One region of the Ensifer sp. ENS10 genome, then DNA from elsewhere that is predicted to be linked to it. Evidence: riboswitches for the same ligand, from Rfam matches in the RefSeq annotation. Region 1 holds a riboswitch; each other region holds the start of a gene.
What was found. Region 1 has a riboswitch for thiamine pyrophosphate ahead of thiB (thiamine ABC transporter substrate binding subunit). Riboswitches for the same ligand answer to the same signal wherever they lie in the genome.
Positions count from the first base shown of each region.

Region 1 (7,421 bases):
GTTCTTCAATCTGCGGCGGTTGCGTGCACGTCTGGCGCAAGGCGACAGGCAACTTACATCGCAGGCTATGCATGAGGAAATTGCCGCGGCGCTCGGCGTCAGCATCGCCGATGTGCAGACCATGGATGCGCGGCTTTCCGGCAGCGACACTTCCTTGCAGGCCCCCGTTGGCGGCGCCGATTCCGATGGCGGCGAGCGGCTGGATTTCCTGGCCAGCGATGCGCCGCTTCCGGACGAACAGGTCAGCGACATGATCGACGGCGAGCGGGCCCGTGTGTGGCTCCGCGATGCGCTGGGTGCCTTGACCGAAAGGGAGATGCGGATCATCCGTGCACGACGACTGTCGGAGGACGGTGCGACGCTGGAAGAGCTCGGCCTCGATCTCGGCATTTCCAAGGAACGGGTGCGACAGATCGAAACTCGGGCGCTCGAAAAGCTCAGAGTGGCGCTCGCGACCAAAGCGCCGGCCCTGACTGCGGGCATTCACTAAAGCTTGTCGCGCAAAAGTGCGCAGCGGTTTTGTGATAACGACCTGCGAAATGTCGAGCGCTTAAAGCGCAAGGAGTGAATCTGAAAGATCGCGACGCGCTTTAGAGCAATTCCAGGAAAAGTGCGAAACGGTTTTCCGTCCGGAATTGCGCAATTTCAAACAGTTGGAGCAATTCGCTGTTTTAATGAAACAGTGAAATGCTCTAGCCGTGCATGTTTTCTTTGGCCGTAGCCGGTCAAAGGACAAAACCATGCAGCACTTCAAAGTGCCTTTGCGTGTCTGACAGGACGCGCGGCGCTGTAGGCCTCAGGGGCATAGTCGTACGGGCTTGGACCTCAATCCGAGGCACTGCCCTGTGTTCGAACATCGAGGTCTGGCGCAGCAGCGAAGGCCGGAGCCTTCAGCAGCATATGCGCCTTGGTGCCGTGCTTACTCGGAAACGATCTTGACCTTGTCGCCCGGCTTCACTGTCGAGGTGACCTGCATCGCATTGATCACCCGGAACAGGTCCAGCTTGCGATCCGTCCCCATCATGCGGGCGGAAAGCGTTGCGATCGTCTCGCCGGGCCTTACCGTTACGACGCGGATGCGCAGAGGCTTCAGCGATTGGGCCTCGCCCTGCGTCATGCGGCGGAACGAGCTGCGCAGCTGGTTCGCTGTCGGCTCGAGCGCGTTCGAACCCTTGGGAACGGCGGTCAGGAAGCGGTAGATGCGGGTGTCGATGCGGATGACCGTGACATCGAAATCCCAGCGATCGGCCGAGGCACGCGCGGTCGCGGCTTCCAGACCGTTGATGTTGATCGGCCTGATCGTGTCGGGCTGCAGGCCGGTGACCCAGCCGCTGGCGATATAGTCGGTCAGGCTGCGACCGCCCGTATCCGCCACGCCGTCGAAGCGCACAGCGATGTCACCGGGCCCGGTCGCAAGGACCGCTTCTGCCTTGTTGTCGATCTGGAAGCCGGTCGGCACGTCGAAACGGATTCCGAGCTGGCCGTGCAGGAAGGTCTGGCCGCGGACATAGCCTTCCTGGGGGCTGTCGCCGTAGAGCAGGCCGTCGATACCGGCGAGGTAATAGTCGCGGCCGCGATCGCCGCTGGTGCCCTCCGGCCCGAAGGCGCGGGCATGCCGGCGCGCAAGGTCCACACGCTGCGGTGCATTCGGGTGGCTCGACAGGAAGTCGAGGCTCTGGTCGGATTCCGGATCGACGGCGGTAAAGCGGCTATAGGCTGCCATCGAGTCCAGGAAGCGTGCGGCGGCGTAAGGATCGTAGCCGGCTTCGCCGAGCATGCGCACACCGATGACGTCGGCCTGGAGCTCCTGGTTGCGCGAGAAGGCCGCAAGCCGCAGCTTGCCGCGGGCGAGCGCCTGCTTGCCGGCGAGATCGGACGACAGCACCTCGGAGACCACGCGGCTGGCGATGACTTCCGCTTCCTCGCGTTGCTGACGTTCGATGCCGTGGTTGGCGGTGACGTGCGCCATCTCGTGCGAGAGTACGGCGGCGACTTCGGAGGCATCATTGGCAAGGGCCAGCAGGCCGCGGGTGACATAGAGATAGCCGCCCGGCAGTGCAAAGGCGTTGATCGCCGGCGAATTGAGGATGGTGATGCGGTAGGACTGCTGCGGGTTCTCCGAGACGGCGGTCAGCGCTCCGGCGATGCGGGCGACCAGCCGTTCGGTCTTCGCGTCCTTGTATTCGCCGCCATAGCTTGCGACGATGCGCGGATGTTCGCGTGCGCCCATCTTCGCGCGCGGATCGTTCTTCTGGACCTCGTCGACAATCTGCGGATTGGACGAGGGCGAAACTGTCGGCTCGTAGGATTGCTCGATCACCGACTGGCATGCGGAGAGAAGCGCGGTCGCGATCAGTGCAACCACGGCGCGTGCACGCAGCCGTCCGCGTTTCGGCGGGAACCGGTCGTGTGTGACTGTATGCCTCTCCATGCCTCAGCCCGTTTCCCGTCTGTCGCTCCACCCGCATGCAGCGGGGCAATGGAACGACAGCGTTGAAAGTCCTACTTTTTCAGTCCGGCAGCGTTGCTCCGCCGCGACTGTTCAGCCCTGGTCTTGCTGTATCTGATTTCAGCGCCACCTGCCTAGTTTGTCTCGGTAGAAATAGTTGCCCCGTGGTATCACGGCAACGGATGCGCGAATATTCGCGCTCCCGGCCGGATATTTCGCGCGTCGCACGGCGCCGCGGTCAAATTGTGGCGATCGGCTGAGGGCGAGGAGAAACCGGCCCCACCGTCACGCGTTGCCAAGAAAGCGGTCGATTGCCGCATTGTCGCGCCGCTCCAGGAAGCGGTCGAGCGTATCGTGTGCAATGATACGCCCCTGGTCGAGAAAAAGCACGCTATCGGCCAACGCCTTCACGTCTTCGGGATGGTGCGTGATCATCAGAATGGTGTTGCCTTCTTCCGCGTGCAGTTCGCCAAGAAGCGTGCGCATGCCGGTGCGCATCCCGGGGTCGAGGGCCGCAAATGGTTCATCCAGCAACAGGAGGGGGCGGTGCCGCACAAGTGCGCGGGCGAGCGCGACCCGCTGGCGTTCGCCGCCGGAAAGCGTAGGCGGCAGCCTTCGTCCGAAGCCTTCAAGCCCAACGCGGCGAAGCGCGTCCTCGATCCTCTTCCGATCTTCGTCCGTCAGGCGAAGTGCCGGGTCGATACCGAGGCCGACATTGGTCGCGACATCGAGATGGGCGAAGAGATTGTTGTCCTGGAAGATCATCGAGACCGGACGCTCCGAAGGTGCCTGGTTGGCAGCGTTCTGGCCGAGGACACGGATCTCGCCGTGGTCGGCATCTTCAAAGCCTGCGATGAGGTGAAAGAGCGTCGACTTGCCGGAACCGGAGGCGCCGGCAACGGCGACGATGCCGCCGGCAGCGATAGTGCAATCGAAGTGCAGCGTGGTCGTTTCGAAACGAATCTCGACATTGCGCAGTTCTATGGCAGCGTTGGGCTCGGTCATGCTTTGCGTCCTTCCCGCCGGCGGACGTCTTCCGTTGTGCCGAGGATGGTGAAGATCAGGCAGAGAAGCCCGAGGAAGAGGGCGAGGCCGGCCGCATCGGCGGTGCGGTAGCTGCCCATGCGGCTATAGAGCAGCCAGGGAAGCGTCACCATGTCCTGCGAGCCGAACAGGGCGACGGCGCCGAGATCGCCGAGCGATAGCGCCATGGCGAAGGAGAGCGCCATCAGCAGTGGCCTTCGGAGCGCCGGAAGGTCGATCCATCGCAGGCGATGAAAACCGCGGATGCCGAGGCTCGCTGTCAGCCGCTCGGAACGCGCCGCGTGCGTCGCCATGGCCGGCGCCAGGATGCGGTGGACGAAAGGAAGCGCCATCAGGGCGTTGATTGCCACGACGATGGCAGGCGCAAAGCGCGCGACATCGCCGAAGGGGCGAAGGAGCAGAAACCAGCCGGCGCCGAGCACGACAGGCGGCACCAGCAGGATCAGCGAGGTACTGGCGCCGATCGCACCGGCAAGGCCGTGTGCCGGCGCGCCCGCATGGCGTGGCGCGGTGACCGTCGCCGCGGCGCGGATCATCACGGCCGCCATGGCGACGGAGGCGAGTGCCGAGGCGAGCGCGATCGCCGCACTCGTCATCAGTGCCCGGTGCACGCTCGGATCGCGCGCGAGCTTCAGAAGATCGGCCTGCAGGCCGGAGACGACCACCGCAATCAACGGGGCGATGAGGAAGAGCAATGCCAGGATGATCCAGGCGCCATCGTTGAACAGCGCCGCTGTCGTTGTGCCATCGAAGCGTCGAACGGTTCGGCCGCCGGTCATGCCCTCTTCCGGATCCGTTGCCAGACGTCTGAGGATGAGAAGCAGGACGCCGGTCATGGCGATCTGCAGGCCGGACAGCGCGATGGCGCGTGGCGGATCGAAATCGAAGCGCAGCGCCTGATAGATCGCGACCTCGATGGTGCTGGCAGCGGGCCCGCCGCCAAGCGTCAGCACGAGCGTGAAGCTGGTGGCGCAGAGCATGAAGACGAGGCCGGCCGCGCCTGGCAACAGGCCGCGCAGGACGGGCCATTCGATGAAGCGGAAGAGCGCTCGGGAGGGCATGCCGAGATTGGCAGCGCTGCGCCAGTATTCGGCGGGAATGCGCTCGAGGCCGGCCAGGAACAGGCGCGCCGCAAGCGGCATGTTGAAGAAGACATGGGCAAGCAGGATGCCGAACAGGCCATAGATGCTGATCGGTTGCTCGAGGCCGAGCCAGCGCAGGCCGGAATTGAGGAAGCCCTGGCGTCCCCAGATCTCGATCAGCCCGAGTGCGCCGACGAGAACGGGCAGGCCGAGCGGCAGCGCCATCAGCCGCAACAGCCAGATCCGGCCGAAGAAACGCGGCCGCCGCGCCAGCGCCCGCGCCACCGGTATCGCGAAGAGCACGGATAGCAGAGTGGAAAGGCTTGCCTGCAGCAGCGTGAAGCGGGTGACGCGCCAGATATAGGCGTCGAACAGAGTGCCTTCGTCCGTGCCGCCGGTTTGGGCGAGCAAGGCGGCGATCGCCAGGCCGACGAAGAGCAGGAAGGCGCCGAGGCAAATCGCCCCGGCGACAACAGTCATGCGGTTTTCGCGAAGTGCGAACAATCCGGCCTCAGTTCTTGCTCATGGCAGCAAGCCACTCGTCGATCCAGGCCTTGCGGTTCTTCGCGACCTCTTCCGATGGCAGCAGGAAGGTCTTCTCCGGGTTGACCAGCTTGTTGAAGGCGTCCGGCAGCGGCTCCTTGGTTGCTGCGACCGGCATCATCCAGTTGGTTGTCGGAATGATCGACTGGAATTCCGGACCGGTCATGAACGCGAGGAACTGCTTTGCCAGTTCCGGCTCCTTGGCACTCTTGGTCATGCCGGCGACTTCGATCTGGATGTAGTGACCTTCCGAGAAGGTGGCCGCCTGGTAGCGCTCGGTGTTCTCAGCGACCATGTGGTAGGCGGGCGAGGTGGTGTAGGAGAGCACCATCGGCGCTTCGCCCTTGGTGAAGAGGCCATAGGCTTCCGACCAGCCGGGGGTGACGGTCAGAACACGGTCCTTGAGCTTCGCCCAGGCAGCACCCGCCTCGTCGCCATAGACCGCCTTGACCCAAAGCAGCAATCCGAGGCCCGGCGTCGAGGTGCGCGGGTCCTCGATGACGATCTTCTGCGACGCGTCGCCTTCGACCAGTTCCTTGAGGCTCTTCGGCGGTGTCTTCAGGGTCTCGGTGTCGTAGACGACGGCGAAATGGCCGTAGTCATAGGGCAGGAAGGTGTCGTCGGAGAAGTTGCCGGGCACCTTCAGGTCCTTCGCTTCGATGCCATGCGGTGCGAAGAAGCCCGTTGCCTTTGCTTCCGCCACGAGGTTGGTGTCGAGACCGAGCACGATGTCGGCCTTCGAGGCAGCACCCTCGAGCTTTAGGCGCGTCAAGAGTTCGACGCCATCGGCAACACCGACATAGTTGACCTTACATTCGCAGGTCTTTTCGAAGGCTTCCGCCACCTTGGCGCCCGGCCCCCATTCGGTGATGAAGCTTTCATAGGTGTAGACGGTCAGCGTCTTGTCGGCAGCGGCGGCATAACCGGTGAAAACAAGGCTTGCGCTTGCGGCCAGCGCTAGCCGGCTAAGTATTTTGAGCTGTGATGAATTGAACATGCGAAGCACCTCTCCCAAAGTTCGTTGTTGCACGGGAAAAGGGCGTATCGGTGCGATCGCGTCTAATCCCTCCGCCGGTATGAGCCGGATCAGGTTCCGCGGGTTGGCGTTTTGACGCCTCTCAGCCTCCGGCCGCCATGCGGTCGGGAGGCACCCCGTTAGAGCGGCAAGAGATTTACCGCTGCGGCGGCTCCATGGCAAGCGGTGTTTGGAATGGGCGACGCATGGGGCGAGCCCATTTTCTGTCGGGCGTTTTCGCCAACCGGCAACTGCGCTATGACACCATCACGCTTGGCCGCAAGGAGGAAATCCCATGCCAGATATGCTAGTTCGACTTTATGCCCTTCCGGCAGAGCCCCAGTCGCGGCTTGGTTCAGGCATCAGCATCCGTCGCGCCATGGCGCCGGAACGCCGTCTGGTGGTCTCCTGGATCGAAAAGACGTTTGGCGCCGGCTGGGCAGGCGAAGCGGAAGCTGCCTTCTCCTCGACCCCGACACGCATGCACGTCGCGGTGCACGACGAAAAGATCGTCGGCTTTGCCTGCCACGACGTGACAGCGCTCGGCTTCTTCGGCCCAACCGGCGTCGATGAAGGTATGCGTGGGCAGGGCATCGGCGAGGCGCTGCTGCTTGCAAGCCTGACGGCGATGCGCGAGGCGGGCTACGGCTATGCGGTCATCGGTGGCGTCGGTCCGGCGAAGTTCTACGAGCGCGTGGCCGGCGCGATCGAAATTCCCGATTCAACACCCGGGATCTATGCCGGCATGCTATTCCCGGAACCGGTGCCGGAAGGACACTGACGGCTTCGGCAAATTGCTGCGATCGCAGCGGTTTGCGGTTTTCTTCGTTTTCCTTCCGCGATCCTTTGCGCTATGGGCATTGCCATGGCTCGATCGACCTTCACCATATTGCTTGGCGGCGCCCTCTCGGTGACCAGCCGGCTGACAGAGCAGCTCAGCGGCAGCCGCTTCGTTGCCGCTGACGGCGGCATGCGCCATGCCCGCTTGCTCGGCGTCGTGCCGGATGTCTGGGTCGGCGATTTCGATTCGACCGAAGACGCCCTGCTGTCCGAGTTCGCCTCCGTTCCACGCGAGCCCTACCCGGCGGCAAAGGCTGCGACGGATGGCGAGATCGCGGTCGAGGCTGCGTTGTCCCGCGGCGCTGATCGGCTGATCTTTGCCGGCGCGCTTGGCGGCAGCCGCAGCGACCATGCCTTCCTGCACCTGCTGCAGGCCGCAGCGCTTGCCGAGCGCGGGCTTTCGGTGCTGATGACCTCGGGCGAGGAAGAAGCCTACCCGCTGCTGGCA
Region 1 is NZ_JACVAS010000006.1:236,546-243,966, reverse strand. It holds gene IB265_RS21685 (RNA polymerase factor sigma-32) at 1-490, shown strand, start outside; gene IB265_RS21680 (M48 family metalloprotease) at 920-2,431, opposite strand; gene thiQ (thiamine ABC transporter ATP-binding protein) at 2,735-3,454, opposite strand; gene thiP (thiamine/thiamine pyrophosphate ABC transporter permease ThiP) at 3,451-5,079, opposite strand; gene thiB (thiamine ABC transporter substrate binding subunit) at 5,087-6,115, opposite strand; TPP riboswitch at 6,165-6,283, opposite strand; gene IB265_RS21660 (GNAT family N-acetyltransferase) at 6,429-6,914, shown strand; gene IB265_RS21655 (thiamine diphosphokinase) at 6,999-7,421, shown strand, end outside.

Region 2 (7,421 bases), on a different contig from region 1:
GTGGTCGAGCAGGGCTCGATGCTTTCGAGGCGTGTGGTCCCCTCCCGGTTCAACCCGCCCTTGGCGCGCCTGCCGATCAGCTGCCACGCGGCATCGGAGACGAGAATTTCTCCGGCGTCGCTCAGTTGGCCGCCATGATCGGCCTGGGCCAGGCAGTCGCCTCCGACGATCAGCCAACGCTGGTCCGCGCGCGGCAGCAGATGCAGCAGCGTGATGGCGCCGGCACCGACGGCGATGCGCAGTTGAAGCGCGTCTTCGGGATTGCCCGGCCCGCCGATTTGCTCGCGGATACGTTCGGCGCAATAACAGCTGCGCCAGGCCGTCTGTTCGAGCTCATCCGGGGACGGTGCCCGCCAGCCGGCAATCAGGCTGTCGCCGGCGAAACTCAAGACCGTGCCGCCATGCTCCTCGATATGGGTGATGAGCTCGCCCATGAAGGCGTTCAGAAGCAGGCTGACGCGTTCGGCGCCGGCAGCGCGGTCGCTTTCGGACCATTTGGCGGTCAAACGCGTAAAGCCGGAGATGTCGGCGAAAAGCAGCGAGCCGAGAAAGTCTTCCCGAGCGGGGGCAGCCGATTCCGTTGCTGCCGGGGAGGACCATTGGACCAGGGCTCCGGACAGGTAACGTTGGAACTCATATTTGCCGGCGCCACCAACCACGCAAAATTCTCCCCAAGATTTTAGAGTAACACGCCTCCTGTCTGACTGAAAGTCGACTCACGCTGATCTACGGGACCCCAGTAACGGCAAGTAAATATCTGTTTCGCGCGGCTTTCGGACGGAGTAATGTTTGCCCGATTGTTCGAGGGGGTCTCGCAACAGGAGGGGACAATGGAGGTCGACTGGGCTGGTCCGGTCGCCGCCGTGACGCGCCGCGATGTCTTGCGGCTGGTTTCGGCGGGCGTGCTTGCAAATGTGCTTTCCGGGTGCCGGCATCTGCCTTCGCCCGGCGCCTGCAGTCTCAGTCATCCGATCATCGACGTCCATTGCCATTTCTTCAACGCGGCCGATGTGCCGGTGGATGGACTGGTTCGCTATGTGGCGCTGCGGGAGAAGATGCCGGAGAAAAGGCTCTCCGCGAACGCTGAGGAGGCGAAGGGGCTGGAAAATGCCCTGGTGGTCTTTCTCGTGACAGCGCTTGGCGATGTCGCGCCCAAAGCCAAACATGAACTTGCTGTTCTGAAAAAAGGCGCTCGGCGCCTTTCCGACGCCGAGCTCGCGCGGCGCAAGGACGAGCAATTGCGCGTCGCGGTAAGGGATCTGATCGCGCGCGCAGGCGAGCAACGATCGACGTTTTCGAGGCGCAGTCTTGGCGAATCCCCTGACTATGACGGTTTGCTGCGTCAGCTCGGCGGAACTCCCGATCTGCCCCAGACATTCCAGCGGCGTTCGGGCGGCGGCGTGAGTGAAGCGGATGTCGATACCGTCGCCACCGCCGCAAAGGCGCACGACCAGATCGGAACCTATCTTTCCTTCGTCCGGCTGATGCAGGACTACCGGGAAAACCTGGCGGAAGCCTATGTCAAGATCTTCGCTTCCAAATGTCGGCTCTCTCTGATCACGCCGAGCATCCTGGACTTCGATAAATCGCTTCACGGGACATCATCGCCACAGCGCGACCAGATCGACGTCATGGACGAGGTCCAGCAGATCGTCACCAGGAAGCACGGCATCCGCATGCACAGCTTCGTCGGCTTCGATCCGCATCGGGAAGCGCAAAGGCCGGGTTCATCGCTGGCAAACGTCCAGTACGCGATCATGGAAAAGGGCTTCATCGGTGTCAAAATCTACCCGCCGATGGGCTTCAAGGCATGGGGCAATGCGGATCCGGCGATCGATGGCGCGCTGAAGCGGCTCTACGCCTGGTGTCGCGACAACGATGTGCCGATCATGGCCCATGCGGAAAACAGCATCGGGGCCGGCTGCGGCTACGGCAATCTTGCAAGCCCCGCCTATTGGAAGAAGCTGCTCGACACGAACCAGTACGATAAGCTGCGGATCAATCTCGCGCATTTCGGCGCCTTCGACGAAATCCTGCGCCCGGGGGCGCCGACAGGCGTGATGGTCTCCTGTGCCCAGGACAAGTTTTCCGGGCCGCCGACCTGGGAAGAGATCATCGGCAGGACGATCGATCACGAGCGTCGCCCGAACCTGTTTGCGGATCTGAGCTATCTCAGCGAACTGGTCAGCAGCGACGACAAGAATCTTCACACGAAGATCCGGCAGCTGTTGGACGAATGGCTTGATGATTACGACCCGGACGCCCGCCATCTCATGTTCGGCACCGACTGGTCGATGATGGCGCTGGAGAAGGACTACAACGCCTATGTTTCGAGAATAGTCGAGCAACTGACGCTCGCCAGCGTCAGCGACGAGCACCAGCAGAATATCCTCTGGAGGAACGCTTCCCGCTTTCTCGGTCTCGACCGGCCCGGCAAAACGCGCGACCGGCTTACCGCCTATTGCGACAAGCACGGCCTGGGTTCGGCCTGGCTTTCAGAACTGGCGATTGCCTGAGGCAGAGCCACGGCGTCAGGTGATCCCGCTGTTTTCCTCGATCAGCGCCACGGCGCCGTGCGTGCAATCCACTCCCGCGTCCGCCCCTCTGGATCGGCATTCAGCGTGATATCGGTGACGACCGCGGCGCTGTCGGCGCCATGCTCGAAGACGCCGGCAATCCGGTCGATATTGAGGCCGCCGATCGCAACGAGCGGCAGCGGCGTGACGCGCTCCCGCCAGGCGGAGAGGCGCGGCAGCCCCTGCGGATCCCATTTCATCTGCTTGAGGATCGTCGGATAGATCGGTCCGAGCGCGACATAGTCGGGCTTGGCGGCAAGCGCCGTCTCCAGCTCCCTCTCGTCGTGGGTGCTGAGGCCGAGCTTCAGGCCGGAAGCGCGGATTGCGGCAAGATCCGCATCCGCGAGATCCTCCTGGCCGAGATGGACGAAATCGCAGCCTTCCTCGATCGCGAGGCCCCAGTAGTCGTTGACGACGAGCTGGCACCCATGATGGTCACAGATCGCCTTGGCCGCGCGGATCTCGTCGCGAAGCTCTGCTTCCGGACGGTCCTTGACGCGAAGCTGCACCAGTTTCACGCCGAGCGGCACCAGCCGCCCGATCCATTGGGCACTATCGACGATGAGGTAGAAGGGGTCGAGTTTCACGCGAACACCGCCTTTCCGATGACGGGCGTGGAGGGAACGGCAAAATCGCGCGGTTCGAGCATGCCCGCCTCGAAGGCATCGCGTCCGGCGTCGATTGCTCGGGCGAAGGCGGAGGCCATGAGGGCCGGTTTCGTTGCCCCGGCCACGGCGGTGTTGAGCAGAACCGCGTCGAAGCCGAGTTCCATCACTGTCGTTGCGTGTGAGGGCCGGCCGATGCCGGCATCGACGATCAGCGGCATATCCGGAAAATGGGCCCGCATGGCGCGCAGCGCCGGGATGTTCTGTGGCCCCATGGCGCTGCCGATCGGCGCGCACCAGGGCATCAGCACCTTGCATCCGGCCTCGACGAGATGCTCGCCGACCACGAGGTCGTCGGTCGTGTAGGGGAAGACCTCGAAGCCTTCGGCGCAAAGGATGCGTGCTGCTTCGACCAGCCCGAAGACATCGGGCTGAAGCGTATCCTGATGGCCGATGACTTCGAGCTTGATCCAGTTGGTGCCGAAGACCTCGCGCGCCATCTTGGCGGTCAGCACCGCCTCCGCCACCGAGTGGCAGCCGGCGGTGTTGGGCAGCACGTGCACGCCGAGCGACCGGATCAGGTCGAAGAAAGCGCCGCCCTGACGGCCGCCGGCGGTTTCGCGGCGCAGCGAAACCGTGACAATCTCGGTCGCCGACGAACGAACCGCGTCTTCGAGCGCGGCAGGCGAGGGGTAGCGGGCGGTGCCCAGAAGCAGGCGGGAACGCAGTTCCTGTCCATAAAGCGTCAGCATGTCTCAGCCTCCTTTCATCGGCGAGAGAATTTCGATCCGGTCGCGATCGCTGAGGGAATGGGCCGAGCGGTCGGCTCGGTGCACCAGCTCGCCGTTGACGGCGGTGGCAAGCCAATCCCCTTCGAAGTCGAGTGCGGCCAGGAGTTCGGCAAGGGTCGTGACTGTGAGGTCGTGATCCTCGCCGTTGACGGTCAATTTCATGCGGCGTCTCCCTTCAGGTTCCGGGTAAGGGCAAGGTTCGCCGCTTCCTCGGCCAGGGCCGGTGAAAGCAGGAAGCCGTGGCGATAGAGCCCGTTGAGCGTGATGGTGTTTCCGGCGCGCATGACGCGCGGCAGATTGTCGGCAAAGGCCGGCCGGACGCCGGTGCCGGTTTCGAGAAGGCGCGCCTCGCCGAAGGCGGGGTGAAGCGCATAGGCTGCGTTCAGCAATTCCATCAGCGAACGGGCGGCAATCGGACCGCCGTCGTCGGTTTCGATCATGGTCGCTCCGCACATGAACAGACCATTGCCGCGCGGTACGATGTAGAGCGGGATGCGCGGGTGGATGAGACGGACTGGCCGCGACAATTCCACTTCGCCCGTCTGCAGATAGAGCATCTCGCCGCGCACGCCGCGCAGGCCGGCGATGGCGCCGATCCGCGAAGCGCCGCTGCAGTCGGCGATCAGATCGCTGTCGCTGCTATTATCCGCCTCGCCGATGAAGGCGACGCCGTTCTCGACGAGCTTTTGCCGCAGCAAGACAAGCGCCCGGCGCGGGTCGAGATGCGCCTCGCCGGGGAAGAACAACGCCTCTCGGAAGCGACCGGCAAGCGCCGGCTCCAGCCTCGCGATCGCTTCTCCGCCGAGCCATTCGAAGCCGGACGTGCGCGAAGCGAAGCGTTTGAGTTCGCCGACGTCTCGCGGCGGAGCGACGACGAGGGTGCCGTTGCGTGACACTTCGCCCGGAAGCGCGCGGTCCCACCAGTCGATGGCGCCGATGCCGCGCGTCAGCACCGTTTCCTCGGCGCTCTCGCGTTCGCACCAGGGCGCCAGCATGCCGCCGGCAAACCACGAGGCCGCCCCGCCGAAGTCTGGCTGCCGCTCGGCAACGGCCACCTCGACGCCGCGGCCCGCCAGCTCATGCGCCAAGGTCAGCCCGCCGACGCCGGCACCTTTGATCAGGACACGCATGGTCAATGCGCCCAGCTGCGGCGAGCCGAACGTCGGCCAGAAGGAAGCAGAATCGCGATGAAGATACGCATTGCCGAGGCTCCATTGTTGGAGACCCAGCTCGGACCGGAAGAGAGGGAAGGACGCCTTGCCGAGATCTGCTCGCGCGAACGCGAATGCGGCAGCGATGTCTGCACCGTCCCTACGCCAGTATGAACTGGATCAGGTTCAACGGGTCACTGCGCCGCGGAAACCGCCTAGCAGAATCTCAGCCCCTTGTCGGGACACCCCTGGTGAATGCTTCAAACTGAGCGGCTGGATCGGATTTTGTCAAGGGCTGCCGGTGTGTACCTCGTGCGCAAAAAATTATCTATAAAAAGTGGAAGGACATGTGTTCTTGAGGCTCGCTGGTGTCGGTAGCGGGCATCGGTCGAGAGATCTACGGCTAGTGCAAGGCGCAAGGTCCCGAAAATCCGGGCATCTGGCCGTTGCTGTCATCGCCATCAGCTGATGCCGCCGAGGCGGAAAGTCGCGGTATTTGCCCTTCTGACCGCAGCCGTCGAGGCACGAAAAAGCACGACAAGGTTGAGTCATTGCAATTAGGTCTCCTTTTAGATGGTTGCTCGATGCAGTGTCCGTGAAAATTATAGATAATAATGGATTCTATCTATTCTGGGGAAGTGAACGAACATGCTCGACACAAACAGTTCGACTGAGCCGACCTCCGGAGCTACGAAGCCCGGCAAAACCGGTTGGAATCTGGGCGACGCGCAAAAAATCTATAATTTGCCGTTCAACGACCTTCTGTATCGTGCGCAGTCCGTTCACCGCGCCCAGTTCGACCCCAATGCCATCCAGATGAGCCGCCTGCTCTCGATCAAGACCGGCGGCTGTGCCGAAGACTGCGGCTATTGCAGCCAGTCGGCACACTACCCGACGGGGCTGAAAGCGTCGAAACTGATGGAAGTCGAACAGGTTCTTGCAGAGGCACGCAAAGCGAGGGATGGCGGCGCGACGCGCTATTGCATGGGCGCCGCCTGGCGCAGCCCGAAGGAGCGCGACATGGAGGCGATCGTCGCCATGGTCCGCGGCGTCCGGTCGCTCGGCATGGAGACCTGCATGACGCTTGGCATGCTGACGCCGGAACAATCCGGGCGGCTCGCAGATGCCGGGCTCGATTACTACAACCACAATGTCGATACGTCGGAGCGCTTCTACGGCGAGATCATCACCACCCGCAGCTTTGCCGACCGGCTGGAAACGTTGGCGAACGTCCGCGACGCCGGCATCAAGGTCTGTGCCGGCGGCATCCTCGGCATGGGCGAGACGGCTGACGATCGGATCTCGATGCTGGTGACGCTTGCCAATCTGCCGGTGCCCCCCGAAAGCGTGCCGATCAACATGCTGATTCCGATCCCGGGCTCGAAGCTTGCCGATGCGGCGCCGGTCGATCCGATCGATTTCGTTCGCACCATCGCCCTGGCGCGTATCCTGATGCCGCAGTCGCATGTCCGCCTTTCGGCCGGCCGCACCGATATGAGCGACGAGATGCAGGCGCTCTGTTTCTTCGCCGGCGCCAATTCGATCTTCGTCGGCGAAACGCTGCTGACCGCCGACAACCCCGGCGAGGATCACGATGCGGCACTCTTCCGCCGGCTCGGGCTGAAGCCGATGCCGCTTACGGCAGAACCGGAAGCGGCCGAATGACCGCGGGCTTGCTCCACCGCTACGAGAAGACGCTTCACGGCCTTGAACGCAAGGAGCGCCGCCGCGAACTCGCCTCCGGCAGTGGGGTCGACTTCACCTCGAACGACTATCTGGCGCTTGCCGGTTCGCCGCGTCTCAAGGCGGCGATCATCGCGGCGATCGACCGCGGCCTGCCGGTTGGATCAGGCGGTTCGAGACTGTTGCGCGGCAACCACAGGGAACACGAGGCGCTGGAGGCGGAGGCGGCCGCCTTCTTTGGCGTGGAGCGAACGCTGTTCTTCGGCAGCGGCTATGCGGCCAATGCCGCCTTGTTTTCGACGCTGCCGCAGCGCGACGATATTATCGTCCACGATGCCCTGATCCATGCGAGTGCCCATGAGGGTATCGCCGTAAGCAGGGCCGGTGCGATCGCGGTCAAGCATAGCGACGTTGACGCCTTTGCCGATGCGATCGGTGCGTGGCGCAAGCGCGGCGGCATGGGACATCCGTGGATTGCCGTCGAAAGCCTCTATTCGATGGACGGCGACCGGGCGCCGCTTGCAGACCTCGCCGCGCTCGCCGATCGGCATGATGGATTTCTGGTGGTCGACGAAGCGCATGCGACCGGCGTCTTCGGGCCAGATGGCCGCGGTT
Region 2 is NZ_JACVAS010000004.1:310,264-317,684, reverse strand. It holds gene IB265_RS17320 (AAA family ATPase) at 1-659, opposite strand, end outside; gene IB265_RS17315 (amidohydrolase family protein) at 831-2,516, shown strand; gene IB265_RS17310 (thiamine phosphate synthase) at 2,558-3,163, opposite strand; gene IB265_RS17305 (thiazole synthase) at 3,160-3,933, opposite strand; gene thiS (sulfur carrier protein ThiS) at 3,937-4,134, opposite strand; gene thiO (glycine oxidase ThiO) at 4,131-5,102, opposite strand; gene IB265_RS17290 (hypothetical protein) at 5,160-5,297, shown strand; TPP riboswitch at 5,263-5,383, opposite strand; gene bioB (biotin synthase BioB) at 5,772-6,788, shown strand; gene IB265_RS17280 (8-amino-7-oxononanoate synthase) at 6,785-7,421, shown strand, end outside.
Region 2: another riboswitch for thiamine pyrophosphate. It lies ahead of thiO (glycine oxidase ThiO); the one in region 1 lies ahead of thiB (thiamine ABC transporter substrate binding subunit).

Region 3 (7,421 bases), on a different contig from region 1:
CCACAGACGGCCCTCAATGCGATTGACGTCGACGTCATGCTTAAGAACGGAGACGTGGCCAGGGCAACTCTCGCCAAGATCGCACGTCGCCCAGAGACGTTTGGTGCCATCAAAGGAAGTAGCGGCATGCTCGCGTGGCGGACTGACAAACAGGACCGCGCACGCGCCCTGGCCAACGTGCCTGCCCTTTCAGGGGACCTTGAGAGCTACATCCGACTTCGTCGCCAAGCAGAAGAGAAATACCAAGCGGAAGAGCAGAAACTGCGAACGAAGCTCGCGATCGACATCCCGGCGCTTTCATCACAGGCGAGGAAGGTTCTCACGGAGGCACGAGATGCGATCGGCCGCAATGATGCGCAAATTGCTCTCCACGTTGTGCATGCCGACAGCAAGGTGAGAGCCGAGCTTGAACGGTTCTCGAGGGCCGTGACCGAGAGGTTTGGTGAGCGCACTTTTCTGGTAATTGCGGCGAAAGATGCCAATGGATCGGTTTTCAAAGAGGTCGCAGCCGGGATGACCGCGACCCAAAGGGAAGATCTGCGGGCGGTCTGGAGTCTGTTGCGGACAATACAACAAGTTGCTGCCCATGAACGAGTGTCCGTCGCGTTGAAGCAAGCAGCGTCTCTCCGGCAAACCAGGAGCCAAGGGCTGTCGCCCAGATAACGAAGCGCGCGTGAGGAACGGAGATTGCGTTTCTCATAAGCAGGGGCGGAAAGGGCAACAAGCCATCGCGCAATTATTCTCAATGGCTCGGTCGGTCCGCCGCTGGTCGTGCTGGAGAAACAACAAGCTCCGTGGCACCAAATCGGTTCGCGATCATATGGTTGGTATCGCTCGCCGCTTTAGGCTTTCCATTGAAGTGTTGAGGTGGTGTAACGTGAGGCTTCGGACACGTCCAGGCTGATGGAGAGAGCCGTGATTCGGCTTCATGACGCGGGGCTGTGGCGAGAGCGCGGAGTTTTTCGTGGAGTACCATAATGTTTCTGATTGACCGTGAACTTCAGGCGCTCGTGGCGTTTCGGCGCGAACTGCACCGGCGACCGGAGGTCTCAGGCGAGGAGCGGGAGACGGCGGAAACGATCGTTGCGGCGTTGGCTGATACGAAGCCGGATGCGGTGATGACAGGCCTTGGCGGGCACGGGGTGGCGGCGATCTATGAGGGGCGCGAACCAGGGCCGACGGTGATGGTGCGCGCCGAGCTCGACGGGCTGCCGATCGAGGAGATTTCGCAGATCGCGCATCGCTCTGAAATCAACGGTAAGGGGCATCTCTGCGGTCATGACGGGCACATGACGATCCTGATGGCGCTCGCCAAGGGATTTGGACAGAAGCGGCCGGCGAGGGGCCGGGCGATCTTGATGTTCCAGCCGGCGGAGGAAAACGGTGCCGGGGCTGCGGCGGTGCTCGCCGATCCGAAATTTGCGGCGATCAAGCCGGACCTGGTGTTCTCGCTGCACAATTTTCCGGGATTAAGCTTTGGCCATGCGGCGCTGCGCACCGGTCCGGTCAATTGCGCTTCGCGCGGTATGCGCATTTCGCTGTCCGGCAAGACGGCGCATGCCTCGACGCCGGAGGACGGCATTGCGCCGACTTTCGCTGTTGCCGCGCTGCTTTCCGGCCTGACGGCGCTCGGCAACAACGGGCCGCTCGACGAGGATTATACGCTGGTGACGGTGACGCATGCCCGCCTCGGCGAGGCGGCCTTCGGCATCAGCCCCGGTTATGCCGAGATCTGGGCGACGCTGCGGACGCTGACCGATGAACGCATGGCCGATCTCGTGGCCCCCGCCGAGGCGCTGGTTGCCAAGGAGACGGAGGCTGCGAGGCTGAAGGTTACGATCGGCTATGAGGACGTGTTCCACCAATGCAGCAATGCGGAAGCGGCAGTCATCGCGCTGGAACACGCCATGGACGAGGAGGGCGTCAGCCACGACCACGGCGAGGGCGTGTTGCCGATGAAGGGCTCGGAGGATTTCGGGCTCTTCGGGCGGGTGGCGCCCGCGGCGATGTTCTTCCTTGGCGCCGGCGAGAACCACGCGCGGCTGCACAATCCGGACTATGATTTTCCTGACGGGCTGATCGGCATGGGCGCACGGGTGTTCATGCGGGCGATCCGCAACGAGCTGGGGTGAGGGCAGCGCCGGAAAGTCGCTTGCTCAACGGTTGTTTTGACGGCACTCTCAGAAATTGCGCAGTTCCCGACGGAGAGCCGTTTCGCGCCGCGTCCGTAACTGCCTTCAGGAGGACCAAATGGATGAGCCATTTCAGCTTCCGTGACGCGGTTTGCCTCGCGATTGCCATGGCGGGAATGGCGAGCGCTTACGCGGCGGATATGCCCGTTGCAGATATCGTTCCTGAGCCGCGACAGACTGAGAATGTTAGTCTGCAGGCCTTCATCAAGGCCAATCCGGATTGCCTGGAGTTCACCGATCAGTGCTCGCATTGCGCGGTCGTCAACGGCGTTGCCGAATGCTCGACGGCGGAGATAGCTTGCATCAAGCGAGAGAACCAGTGCACTAAGCGGACAGCTAAATAGAACATTGCGGTCAGAAATTTCCCGCAGCCGTTCAGCAACATGCAGGGACCGGTTTCCTAAGTTGCCTTCCGAAGCTCCGGTTCGCGTTCCAAACCCCCTTGCCTTAACGGCCTTGACGTGGCTAGTCTACCAGCGTCTGTGAAGTCGAACGCTCAGACGGAAGGCTCCTTATGCTCTTGAGGCAAAAGGGGCCTTTTTCTGTTTGTATCCTTTAAGGGCCTCCTTCGCCCGCATCGAACCGGCTTACATACGCGCATGCTGAACTCAAGCAATTGACATCCCCTCCCACGCTCCCATAGCATTCATGCCTGCCGAGGGGCGCACCTGACGGTGCTGAGATGGCGGTGAGCCAGACCCTTGAACCTGATCCGGATCATACCGGCGTAGGAACGGCAAGGGCCTTTCTGGCACTCCCGCGTCTTCGCCGTTCATCCGGATCTCCGTGATTTTGGTTTCGGGAGATCGTTGGTGCCAATACGCTGTTCAGAATGTAGCGACGTAGAACTACAGGGAGCGGGGCGACCGACCCATCGGCTCAATCTATCTTCCAGGTTGCCCGGAAGACCCGCCTCAGTTTGCGCGTGTTTGAGCCGGTGGCTTGAGTGCGCGCTCGCCATCATTGGACCCGCTTCTACATTTCAGCGGAGCCAGGCATGACCGCTATCGCCGTTACCATCGCAGGCTCAGATTCCGGTGGCGGTGCCGGTATCCAGGCGGATCTGAAGACGTTTTCGGCGATCGGCGTCTATGGTGCCAGCGTGATCACGGCCATCACCGCGCAAAACACCCGCGGGGTAGCGGCCGTCGAGGATATCTCTCCGGCTGTTGTCACAGCTCAGATCGATGCCGTGTTTTCGGATCTCGCGGTTGGCGCTGCGAAGGTCGGAATGGTGTCCCGCCAGGAGACCATTGCTGCGATCGCGTCCGGTTTGAAGCGATACGGGCATTTAGCAGTCATCGATCCGGTGATGGTCGCCACTTCAGGGGACATTTTGTTACGTCCGGATGCGATCGCGACGCTCAAGGAGGAATTGCTGCCGCTTGGGCTTATCGTGACGCCCAACCTGCCCGAAGCGGCTCTGTTGACGGGCCGCGCGATTGCCGAGAACGAGACGGAAATGGCCCGGCAGGCGGAGATGCTCCTGAAGCTTGGTGTGCGCGCCGTGCTGATGAAAGGCGGGCATGCCAAGGGCGATGAAGCGGCTGATATCCTCTTTAACGGGGACACTTCCTTGCGCCTGTCGCGCCCGCGGGTTGAGACGACAAACGATCATGGCACCGGCTGCACGTTGTCTGCCGCAATCGCCGCCGGTCTTGCCCGTCGGCAGACGCTTCAAGACGCGGTTATCGCTGCCAAGGCCTATCTGCATGAGGCGCTTGTTGCCGCAGCAGCGCTCAAAATCGGGCAGGGGCGGGGACCGGTTCATCACTTCCATCGATGGTGGGCACCGAACGGCGATTAATTCCATTCCGGCGCTTGGCGCCGGTTCCACCGTTCAAGTTGACCTTTAAAAAACCAGGACATTCCATTGCCCGATAAGCAATGGAATGTCCGTCGAGTCGGGAAGTCGGCCGCTTGTAAATGCGAGGTGAGTGCCGGGGACGGAGCGCTTTTCGGTTCAGGCCACAGCGGCGCTGGGGTGCACCGGCTGCTCCTCCTTGAGCAGTTTCCGGTAGAGCGCGACATGTTCGCGGCCGCAGTCGACATGGCTTATCGGGCGCCTGAGCGTTGCCCTGAGGTTGTCCCATGACCTTGGCGTGCTCAGCACGTCTATAAGGCGATCGGCAAGGTCTTGTGCGCTGCCGGTCCGGAAATGATAGCCGTCCAGCCGGTCGCGGACTTTTTCGGCCATGCCGCCGATGTCGGAGCAAATAATCGGCCGGCCATGGTGCAGCGCTTCCTGGATCACGATCGGCGAGTTTTCCCACCAGACAGATGGCATCACAACCCAGTCAACCGATCGCATCAGCCGCGGCATGTCCTGGTTTTGGTAGGAGCCGTAAAAGCGGACGCGGCGGCCGGCGTCTTCGATCAATTTCGCCACGCGTTCCTGATACTCGGTCGGCTGACGCTCGAGGTTGCCGCCGAAGATCATCAGCGTGGAATCGTCACCCCAGATGTCCTCCGGCACGCGCGATACCGCGTCGATCAGCACGTGAACGCCCTTGAAGGGGGTCATCTGCCCGAAATAGGCAAAACGATTGCGACGTGCCGCCGGCGCAGGCAATTCACGCGCGGGCGTCATTTCACCCAGGACGATGCCGTTTTCGATCACGAAAATCTTCTCGGCAGCGATGCCCCACTCGACATAGCGATTGGCGAGAAAAGCACTTGGGGCGATGAAGGCGTCGGCAAGGTTCAGCATGCCCCGCACGAACTGCTCGCGGCGCACGAAACGCGACACCGGGATTTCGGGGAAACACGTGTGGCAACTGATTGGCGAAGCGCCATTGCAAAGCTGACCCGAGGGCCGCTTCACCATTTGTCCGTGGTTGTGGCAAATCGGCAGGTATTCGTGGAAGGTCACGACGATGCGCGCTTTCGGCAGAGCGTCGCGCACCGCATAGAGCGCTTCCAGCCCGAAGCCGATGATATGGTGGAAGTGGACGATGTCCGGCTTGATGTCTCCCACAAAGCGCAAGAGGTCGCGACGGATCGCGTCGGTATCGCCGTTGGACAGGAAGAGATGATCAAAGTCCTCGGCATGGTAGAGCACCTCGTCCATCGCCAGGCGAAGGCTCATCAGCGCCGACGCGCCGTGGCGCGGCACGGGATTGCCGACGCGGGCGAGGTAGATCGATTCAATCCCCGGCAGGCCGTTCAATGCCTTGTGCAAGCCATGGGAGGCGATCTCAGCACCACCCAATGAATGGGTCGGGTGGCCGTGCGAGACGACCAGCACGCGGAGTTTCTCACTCATGCCGAAACCTCATTGTGGGTCGTGTTTTCTGTCTCGACAGTCTGCATCCAGCGGCCACGAAACAGCGTCTGATCGACACGCTCCACGTACCTGGCCGTGGCTGCCGAAACGGCGCCGGACGCCTCATCCGACCCGAGCATCTGCAAGGCGGGCAGCCAATAGGATTCGTAGCCCCTGCGGCTCAGCCTCAAGGCAAGGTCCAGCCCATTGAGAGACGCACCGAGATAGGCCGGCGAAGGGCCGGTATCGTCGAGAAGCGCCTTGCGGGGCATGATGCAGCACTCGAGCGACGCGGTCGCCACCCGCGTCAGCTTCAGGCGGTTCACAGCGCCGACGGGATAGCCGGCATAGCGGCTCGACTGCAGATGATCCGCGCGATCGAGCGACGAACTGCCGGCCCAGCGGATCGAATGATCCTCATAGGCAAGGGTCGGCGAGATGATGCTTCCGCTTTTTGTCTCATAGTTCGCAACGAGCGTCTGGTACCAACCGGGATTGGCCGGCGTCAGGGACGCAGACAGCAGGATGACGGTTTCATTGTCGATGGCCCGCGCCGCAGTCCGCGCCAGGTCGCTGGCATCGCCCGAACCTTCGACGGACAAAAGGCGCATCGGCAAGCGATAGAATTCCGCAAGCTGCCGGATGCCGGCGGCGCGCCGGCGAAACTGTTCCGATTGCAGGACGAGCACGATCGGCGCCTGCCGCGTATGCGGATCGAGCGCCAGAAGACCCAACAGGGCGGCGAAATCCTCCTCGGCCGCTCCCACGGCGACAAGGATTGCCGCCCCCACAGCCTCACCGAAGCGGCCAATGTCGATGACGGTCTCGATGGTCGGAGCATCAGTGCGAGCCGCAGTGATGAACGGAACGATCTGGCGATCGACGATATCGGGCAAGGCCCAACTGGTCGGATCGATAGCGTTCAGCAGCCGCAGCGCCGAATGCCTTGCCGACAGCCGTGTCGGGTGAAGCGGCATATAGGCGCGGCGAGAATCGCGAAGGGTGATTTCGAGGTGAAGGGGTGCTGCCGGATCGCCGACGAGGCCATCCGCGAAAGCGATGAAACCGTGCGAACGGCGATGTCCGGATATCGCGCCCTTGAATTCCGGCCGGTCCACGAAGGCTTCTTCCACGTCGAGCCGCTCGGTGCGGGTCCAGGCGCCATCAAGTCGCGCCCCGGCGCGCCCCCGACGCAGCCGAACGCTCTGCACATGATCGTCCGGATCGAGCATCCAGCCTGAGATCAGGAAGGCGCCTTCATCGCCCTGATAGAGTGCGTCGACGCCGAGCCGGACCGGAACGGGGAGGCTTGAGATCGTTTCTGTACCGTCAAAGCCGTTGGCCGCTTCGCGCAGGCGCAACAGCACCTGCGGCGAACTCTGGCTTTGGAGCAGGATCGCGCGAAGATGACCCGGCGTTTCAAGGGGGCCAGCAACGAACTTTCGCTCGTGGACCGGCGCATAGCGCCAGGCGCCACGCCCACGATAGAAAATGCCCTGGATGTCACGCGCCCGCGGCAGATCATCCGCAGACAGGAGGCCCAGAAAACCGACCGCATCTTCCGGTGCGTCGTTGCGCGGGAAAACCGCGATGCTGCACTCGGCGACCGATGCGTTTTCGGCCCTGATGATGGCGCGGCTAACGCCCGCGGCGATGTCATTCGCCCAGCCCTTGAGCGCGATCGCGTCATCGTGACTTTCACCGAGCAGCTCGATGTAGCCGTCCTTCGCTGTTCCCGCCTTGAGGAGGGCTGTGATTGCCGTCAGCTTCCGTGGATCGAGCGGCGGCTTCATCAACACGTCCACCAGGCGGCCAAGCACGTGTACGACCTGCGGGCCGGCGAGCTCTTTCAGCATGGCGGCGACATCACCTGCCGACACGGTACGGGGCGCAACGATGTAGCGTTTGCCGCCACCTTCCTTTCCGAACCGCAGCGTTGCCGGCATGCCACGGGTGCGGTCGAC
Region 3 is NZ_JACVAS010000013.1:176,165-183,585, reverse strand. It holds gene traA (Ti-type conjugative transfer relaxase TraA) at 1-663, shown strand, start outside; gene IB265_RS31925 (amidohydrolase) at 978-2,132, shown strand; gene IB265_RS31920 (hypothetical protein) at 2,255-2,536, shown strand; TPP riboswitch at 2,841-2,943, shown strand; gene thiD (bifunctional hydroxymethylpyrimidine kinase/phosphomethylpyrimidine kinase) at 3,190-3,999, shown strand; gene IB265_RS31910 (glycosyltransferase family 4 protein) at 4,156-5,457, opposite strand; gene IB265_RS31905 (hypothetical protein) at 5,454-7,421, opposite strand, start outside.
Region 3: another riboswitch for thiamine pyrophosphate. It lies ahead of thiD (bifunctional hydroxymethylpyrimidine kinase/phosphomethylpyrimidine kinase); the one in region 1 lies ahead of thiB (thiamine ABC transporter substrate binding subunit).

Region 4 (7,421 bases), on a different contig from region 1:
GGCGGTCTCGGCGGCAACCCGCGAGGCCCGGCTGATTGCGCTGGCCGTGATCGTGCCGCTGCTTGCGCTTGCGGCCTTCCTCCTGCGTCGTCGCCAGGCCCTGACCTTGGTTGCGACAAGGGAGCGTGCCGCGCGCGATGAACTGGAGCACCGCGTGGCGGAGCGCACCCAGGATCTCAGCCTTGCGCGTGATCATCTCGAAACGGAGATTGCCGATCACCGGCGCACCGGCGAGAAGCTGCAGGCCGTGCAGCAGGAACTGGTTCAGGCGAACCGTCTGGCGATCCTCGGCCAGGTGGCCGCCGGCGTCGCCCACGAGATCAACCAGCCGGTCGCGACCATCCGCGCCTATGCCGACAATGCCCGCACCTTCCTCGACCGGGGGCAGCAGCAAACGGCGGTGGAGAACCTCGTCAGCATCGCCGAGCTGACCGAAAGGGTCGGTACAATCACCGACGAACTCCGCAGCTTTGCCCGCAAGGGCCGCTTCGTCGCCGAGCCGACACCGATGCGCGAGGTGATCGAGGGCGCCTTGATGCTGCTTCGCAGCCGCTTTGCCGGCCGCATGGATGCCATCGTCATCGACCTGCCGGAAAACGGGCTCAGCGTTTACGGCAGCCGCATCCGTCTTGAACAGGTCCTGATCAATCTCCTGCAGAATGCCTTGGAGGCACTCGGCGAGCGCAGCGATGCCGAGATCCGCGTGCGCTGTGAGGAGGACCCTTCCGGCACGGTCTTGCTTGTCGTTACCGACAACGGCCCCGGCATACCACAGCATATCCGCGAGGATCTGTTCACGCCGTTCAACACCTCGAAGGACGAAGGGCTCGGCCTTGGACTCGCCATCTCCCAGGAGATCGTCGCCGACTATGGCGGCGAGATATCAGTCGAAACCAGCGACAAGGGCACCGTCTTCACGGTGCGCCTGAAGAGGGCCTGAGCGATGCAGCCATCCGTCTACCTCATCGACGACGACAACGATCTGCGCAAGGCGATGACGCAGACGCTGGAGCTCGCCGGATTCGCCGTCACTTCGCTTGCAAGCGCCGCCGAAGCCTTGGGAACCCTCGACGCGAATTTTGATGGCATTGTCGTCAGTGATATCCGCATGCCCGGCATCGACGGGCTGCAGCTCTTTCGCCGCATCGCTGCCTTCGATGCCGACCTGCCCGTGATCCTGGTGACCGGCCACGGCGACATACCGATGGCAGTTCAGGCGCTGCAGGATGGCGTCTACGACTTCATCCCAAAACCCTTTGCCGCCGACCGGCTGGTGCAGAGCGTGCGCCGCGCGCTGGAAAAGCGCAGTCTCGTCATGGAGAACCGCGCGCTCAAACGGGCGGCCGAAACGGCCGGCGACAGCCTGCCGCTGATCGGCCAGACGCCGGTCATGGAGCGCTTGCGCCAGACGATCCGGCACATCGCCGACACGGATGTCGACGTGCTCGTCGCCGGTGAAACCGGCAGCGGCAAGGAGGTGGTCGCGACGCTGCTCCACAATTGGAGCCGGCGCCGCGACGGCAATTTCGTGGCGCTGAACTGCGGCGCGCTGCCGGAAACGGTGATCGAGAGCGAACTCTTCGGTCACGAACAGGGCGCCTTCACCGGCGCCCTGAAGAAGCGTGTGGGCCGGATCGAACACGCGAGCGGCGGCACGCTATTCCTCGACGAGATCGAGGCGATGCCGCCGGCGACCCAGGTCAAGATGCTGCGCGTTCTCGAAGCCCGCGAGATCACGCCGCTCGGCACCAACCAGGTGCGCCCCGTCGATATTCGCGTCATCGCCGCCGCCAAGATCGATCTCGGCGACCCGGCCCAGCGCGGGGACTTTCGTGAAGATCTCTACTTCCGATTGAACGTCGTAACGCTGTCGATCCCGCCGCTGCGCGAGCGCCGCGATGATATCCCGCTGCTCTTTTCGCACTTCCTGACGCGGGCGGCGGAGCGCTTCAAGCGGGACGTGCCTCACGTCTCGCCGGCAGTGCAGCAACACCTGATGACCCATGCCTGGCCCGGCAATGTGCGCGAACTCTCACATTTTGCCGAACGCGTGGCGCTCGGCGTCGAAGGCCCGCTGGGACAGCCGGTTGCGCCAGCAGAACAGCCGGGTTTCGCGCTACCGGAACGGCTCGAACACTACGAGGCAGAGATCCTGAAGGAAGTGCTTCGCGCCCAGCGCGGCGACGTCAAGGCGACGATCGAGGCGCTCGGTATTCCGCGCAAGACATTCTACGACAAGCTCCAGCGCCACGGCATCAACCGAGCCGACTATGCGGAGCGCGGCGTTCCGGAAAAATCCGGCAGCTAACTCTCGTCAGCGGCCAAAATACACCCAAAAATTGCATCTTCGTCGACGGGCGAATTCGCGCTTGACGACCCGTGCCGTTCGATGGCTATCTCTTGGGCATTCACCAGGGGGGTCCCGCAAGGGGCTGAGATTCTGCTGGATGGCCGGCTTACCGGCTGTGGCGCAGTGACCCGTTGAACCTGATCCAGTTCATACTGGCGTAGGGACGGTGCAGATATCGAAGCCAGGATTCCGTGCGTCCAGCACCTGGCGGAGCGTCTTTCATCCTTCCGGCATCAGAACTGGGTCTCCAATCGCAAACTTGGAGCCTCGTCATGAATATTGCCACAAAGCCCACCCCTCTCACGGTCACCCAAGGCCCGCTTCCCGCCTCCCGCAAGGTCCACAAATCAGGCATCCTCCACCCGGATATCCGCGTGCCGATGCGCGAGATCGCGCTGCACCCGACCTCCGGCGAGCCGCCGGTTACCGTCTACGATTCCTCCGGCGCCTATACCGCCGACGATGCGGAGATCAGCATCGAGGCGGGGCTGCCGCGACTCCGTCGCAACTGGATCGTCGGGCGCGGCGACGTGGAAACCTACGAGGGGCGCATCGTCCGTCCTGAAGACAACGGTTTTGCCAGCGGCGACCGGCTGACGCCGACCTTCCCGTTCCAGCACGCGCCGCTCAAGGCGACTGGCGGCAAGGCGGTAACGCAGCTTGCCTACGCCCGCGCCGGCATCATCACGCCGGAGATGGAGTTCGTGGCGATCCGCGAGAACCTCGGCCGCGATGCGGCACGCGCGATAGCTCGCGACGGCGAAAGCTTCGGCGCCCATATCCCCGACCATGTGACACCGGAGTTCGTGCGCCAGGAAATCGCCAGCGGCAGAGCGATCCTGCCCGCCAACATCAACCATCCGGAATCCGAGCCGATGATCATCGGGCGGAACTTCCTGGTGAAAATCAACGCCAATATCGGCAACTCCGCTGTCACCTCGTCGATGGCCGAGGAGGTCGAGAAGATGGTCTGGGCGACGCGGTGGGGCGCCGATACGGTTATGGACCTTTCGACCGGCCGCAACATCCACAACATCCGCGAATGGATCATCCGCAATTCACCGGTGCCGATCGGCACCGTGCCGCTCTACCAGGCTCTGGAAAAGGTCAATGGCATTGCCGAGGACCTCAACTGGGAGGTCTATCGCGACACGCTGATCGAGCAGGCCGAACAGGGCGTCGATTATTTCACCATCCATGCTGGCGTACGCCTGCACTACATCCCGCTCACCGTCGATCGCGTCACCGGCATCGTCTCCCGCGGCGGCTCGATCATGGCCAAGTGGTGTCTGCATCACCACAAGGAAAGCTTCCTCTACGAGCATTTCGAGGAGATCTGCGACATCTGCCGCGCCTATGACGTCTCCTTCTCGCTCGGCGACGGATTGCGCCCGGGCTCGATCGCCGATGCCAACGACGCGGCGCAGTTTGCCGAACTCGAAACGCTCGGCGAACTCACCAAGATCGCCTGGGCGAAGGATTGTCAGGTGATGATCGAGGGCCCCGGCCACGTGCCGATGCACAAGATCAAGGAGAACATGGACAAGCAGCTCGCCGTCTGCGGCGAGGCGCCGTTCTATACGCTTGGGCCGCTGACGACGGACATCGCTCCGGGCTACGACCACATCACGTCAGGCATCGGCGCTGCGATGATCGGCTGGTTCGGCACCGCCATGCTCTGCTACGTCACGCCGAAGGAACACCTGGGCCTGCCCGACCGCAACGACGTCAAAGTGGGCGTCATCACCTACAAGATCGCCGCCCACGCCGCCGATCTCGCCAAGGGTCACCCGGCCGCCCAGGTGCGCGACGACGCTCTCTCGCGCGCCCGCTTCGAGTTCCGCTGGGAGGACCAGTTCAACCTCTCTCTCGACCCGGAGACGGCCCGAAACTTCCACGACGAGACCCTGCCGAAGGAGGCACACAAGGTCGCGCATTTCTGCTCCATGTGCGGCCCGAAATTCTGCTCGATGCGGATCTCGCACGACATTCGTGCGGAAGCGCAGAAGGAAGGGCTGGAGGCAATGGCCGCGAAATACCGCGAGGGCGGCGATCTCTATATGCCGGTCGCTGAGGTCGAAGCTAAGAGTTAAAGCGCAACACGTCGGGAGGGACGCCTCGTAGTCCCTTCCGACGGCAAGGCGGATGCTGGGCCCTGGGGGAATAGCTTGCCCCCTTATCGGTTGAACGATATGTAAAACTCACGCAAAAGTCGCCGCCGGCGGACCCGTCATTCACGCCAAGCTGCCGTCCTCTGCGGCGCTCTTGCAGGACGACGAAAAAAACGCCGTTTACGAGGAGAATGACTTGAGGACACGCCTGCTGAGACTGACGGCCCTGTCGATAGGCGGCCTTGTGGCACTCGCTGGAGATCTGCCACGCCTCGACGACAGCGGGAGTTTTGCCGCGGGTTTTTCCTGGATTTCCGCCGCCCATGCGGACGACGCCGATGTCGGCGGGAATGGTGAAAATGGCGCTGATGGCAGCGACCAAGGTGGCGAAAACGTCGGGAGCGGCGGAAGCAACGGCACAGAGGGTGGCGGCGATGGGGGTGGTGGCGATTGGGGCACCGGTGACGGCAGCGGCGTAGGCGGCGTTCCCGGCGGCACCGGCGCAGGCGGCGGAGGTGCTGCCGTCATCGACAGCGATAGCCACAGCGAGCCCCACTCATCGATGCGCGACTCACGGGATTACGGACCAAGCGGCAAGGTCTGGCACGGCGGCAGCAATTTCCTTAACCTTTTCCGCCAGACGCCGGAAAGGCGCTTCGAACGGAGCCAGCCTGAATCGTCTGCCCGGCAGAAGACCGTTGACACGAAATGAGAGCCTTGAAGACAGGTCAACTTCGTCGCAACGGAGGGGGACCTGCGCTATTTCTCGAAACCGGACTCCGGATGTGCGGTAGGAACGGGTTCTGACGCGCGAGAACAGATCAGCCGGCGTCAGAGCTTTACATTCGAGATATGTCTATCCCGATCACGACCTGCCGGAGTGTGGCGGCGGAGTTACGGATACAGACCATCGTCTTTCTCGCCGCGAGTATTCCTAACTGCCTTTCCAGCCGCTGCAAGCAATCCGCTCGACGACATCGAGCAGCACATTCGCCCCGGCAACCAGATCATCCGCCTCCGTGTGTTCGCGCGGATTGTGGCTGATGCCGTCGCGGCTCGGCACGAAGATCATCGCCGTCGGCGCGATGCGTGCGATCATCTGCGCATCGTGGCCGGCGCCCGAAGTCATGCGCCGGCTCTTCAGGCCCCGCGCCTTCGCCGAAGCCTCGATCGTGGCGACAATGCCCAGATCGAAGGCGACCGGCTGGAAACGCGCCAGGCGCTCGACCGATATCTCGACACCCTCTTCAGCGGCGACACGCAGGAGGAAATCCGCAAGCGCCGCCTCCAGCGCCTGCAGCCGATCCTCGTCCGGGTCGCGCAGGTCTACGGTGAAGACCGCCCGCGACGGAATGACGTTGATTGCGTCCGGCTCGAAACGCATGGTGCCAATGGTCGCGACGCTCGGAGCGTTCGAGCGGGTTATATGATCGCGCAGGAAAAGGCCGATGCGGGCGGCCGCAAGCCCGGCGTCACAGCGCATCGCCATCGGCGTCGTGCCGGCGTGATTGGCGACACCGTCGATCGTCACCCGCTGCCAGGAAATGCCCTGCAGGTTTTCGACCGCGCCGATTGCCATGCCCTCGCGCTCCAGCACCGGTCCCTGCTCGATATGGAGCTCGACATAGGCGTGGGGGATGAGGAACCCCGGTTCGACATTGCCCGCATAGCCGATCCGCGCGAGTTCCTCTCCCAGCACCGCGCCATCTGTGCCGACGGTCGCAAGCGCCTTCTCCACCGGCAGCCCGCCGGCATAGACGAGCGAGCCGAGCATGTCGGGCGCAAAACGCACGCCCTCCTTGTTGGTGAAGGCGGCAACGACGATCGGCCGGGCCGGCGTCAGACCGCGCTCTCTCAAAGTTTCGATCACTTCGAGCGCGGCAATCACGCCGTAACAGCCGTCATAGATGCCGGCATTGATGACCGTGTCGACGTGCGAGCCGAGCATGATGGGCGCCTCGCCGGCATTACCCTCGTCGCGCCAGGTGCCGAAGATATTGCCGATGCGGTCGATGGCGACTTCGAGACCCGCCGCCTCGATCCAGGCGACGAGGCGATCGCGGCCAGCCTTGTCGTTGTCGGAACCGGCCAGTCGCGTCAATTGCCCGTGGGGATCGCGGCCGATCTCGCCAAGATCGTGAATACGCCCGAGGAGGCGCGCGGCATCGATGGTCTGCATTGGCTTGGCTGTCCTGCTTTCATGCGGATTTCTGTTCATGGCCGGGGCTCAGTCGGCGCCAGTCTCTGCCGGGTGATTTCCGCGTGGTAGCGCGCGCCGAAGATCAGGGCATCATCGTTGAAATCGTAACGCGGATTGTGCAGCGGCGCCGACGTCTCGCCGTTGCCGATGAAGACGAAGCAGCCCGGCACGTGCTCGAGGAAGCGCGCGAAATCCTCCGAACCGGTCATAGGCTCAGCGGCCGTCGCGACATTCTCAGGCCCGAACACCGCTTGCGCCGCAGCAAAGGCGTGGCCGGTCAAGGCCGGGTCGTTGATGAGCGGCACGAACTCGCGTGTGTAGCTGACCTCGACCTCGCAGCCATAGGCATCCGCCGTGCCCTTGGCGATCACGCGCATCTCCGCCTCGATCTTGGCGCTGACCTCGGGGCGGAAGCTGCGGGCGTCCCCGAGGATCCGGGAGAGGCCGGGCAAGGCATTGCGCGTGCCGTCGGTCAAGAGTTCGGTCACCGAAACGACGCCGATATCCGTCGGCGAAAGGCGCCGCGAGACGATCGTCTGCAGATTGACGACGGTAGCGCAAGCCGCGACAAGCGTCTCATTGCCCCAATGCGGCCGCGCCGCATGCCCGCCAACACCCTTCAGCACGATTTCGAAATTGTCCTCCGCCGACATGATCGCGCCGACACGGGTCTCGAAGCGGCCGACCGGCAGCCCCGGCATGTTGTGCAGGCCGTAGATCTCGTCGAAGGGGAAGCGCTCCATCAGGCCGTCGTCGAGCA
Region 4 is NZ_JACVAS010000004.1:159,991-167,411, forward strand. It holds gene IB265_RS16580 (ATP-binding protein) at 1-940, shown strand, start outside; gene IB265_RS16585 (sigma-54 dependent transcriptional regulator) at 944-2,308, shown strand; TPP riboswitch at 2,404-2,532, shown strand; gene thiC (phosphomethylpyrimidine synthase ThiC) at 2,623-4,443, shown strand; gene IB265_RS16595 (hypothetical protein) at 4,658-5,173, shown strand; gene IB265_RS16600 (Zn-dependent hydrolase) at 5,396-6,640, opposite strand; gene IB265_RS16605 (M20 aminoacylase family protein) at 6,676-7,421, opposite strand, start outside.
Region 4: another riboswitch for thiamine pyrophosphate. It lies ahead of thiC (phosphomethylpyrimidine synthase ThiC); the one in region 1 lies ahead of thiB (thiamine ABC transporter substrate binding subunit).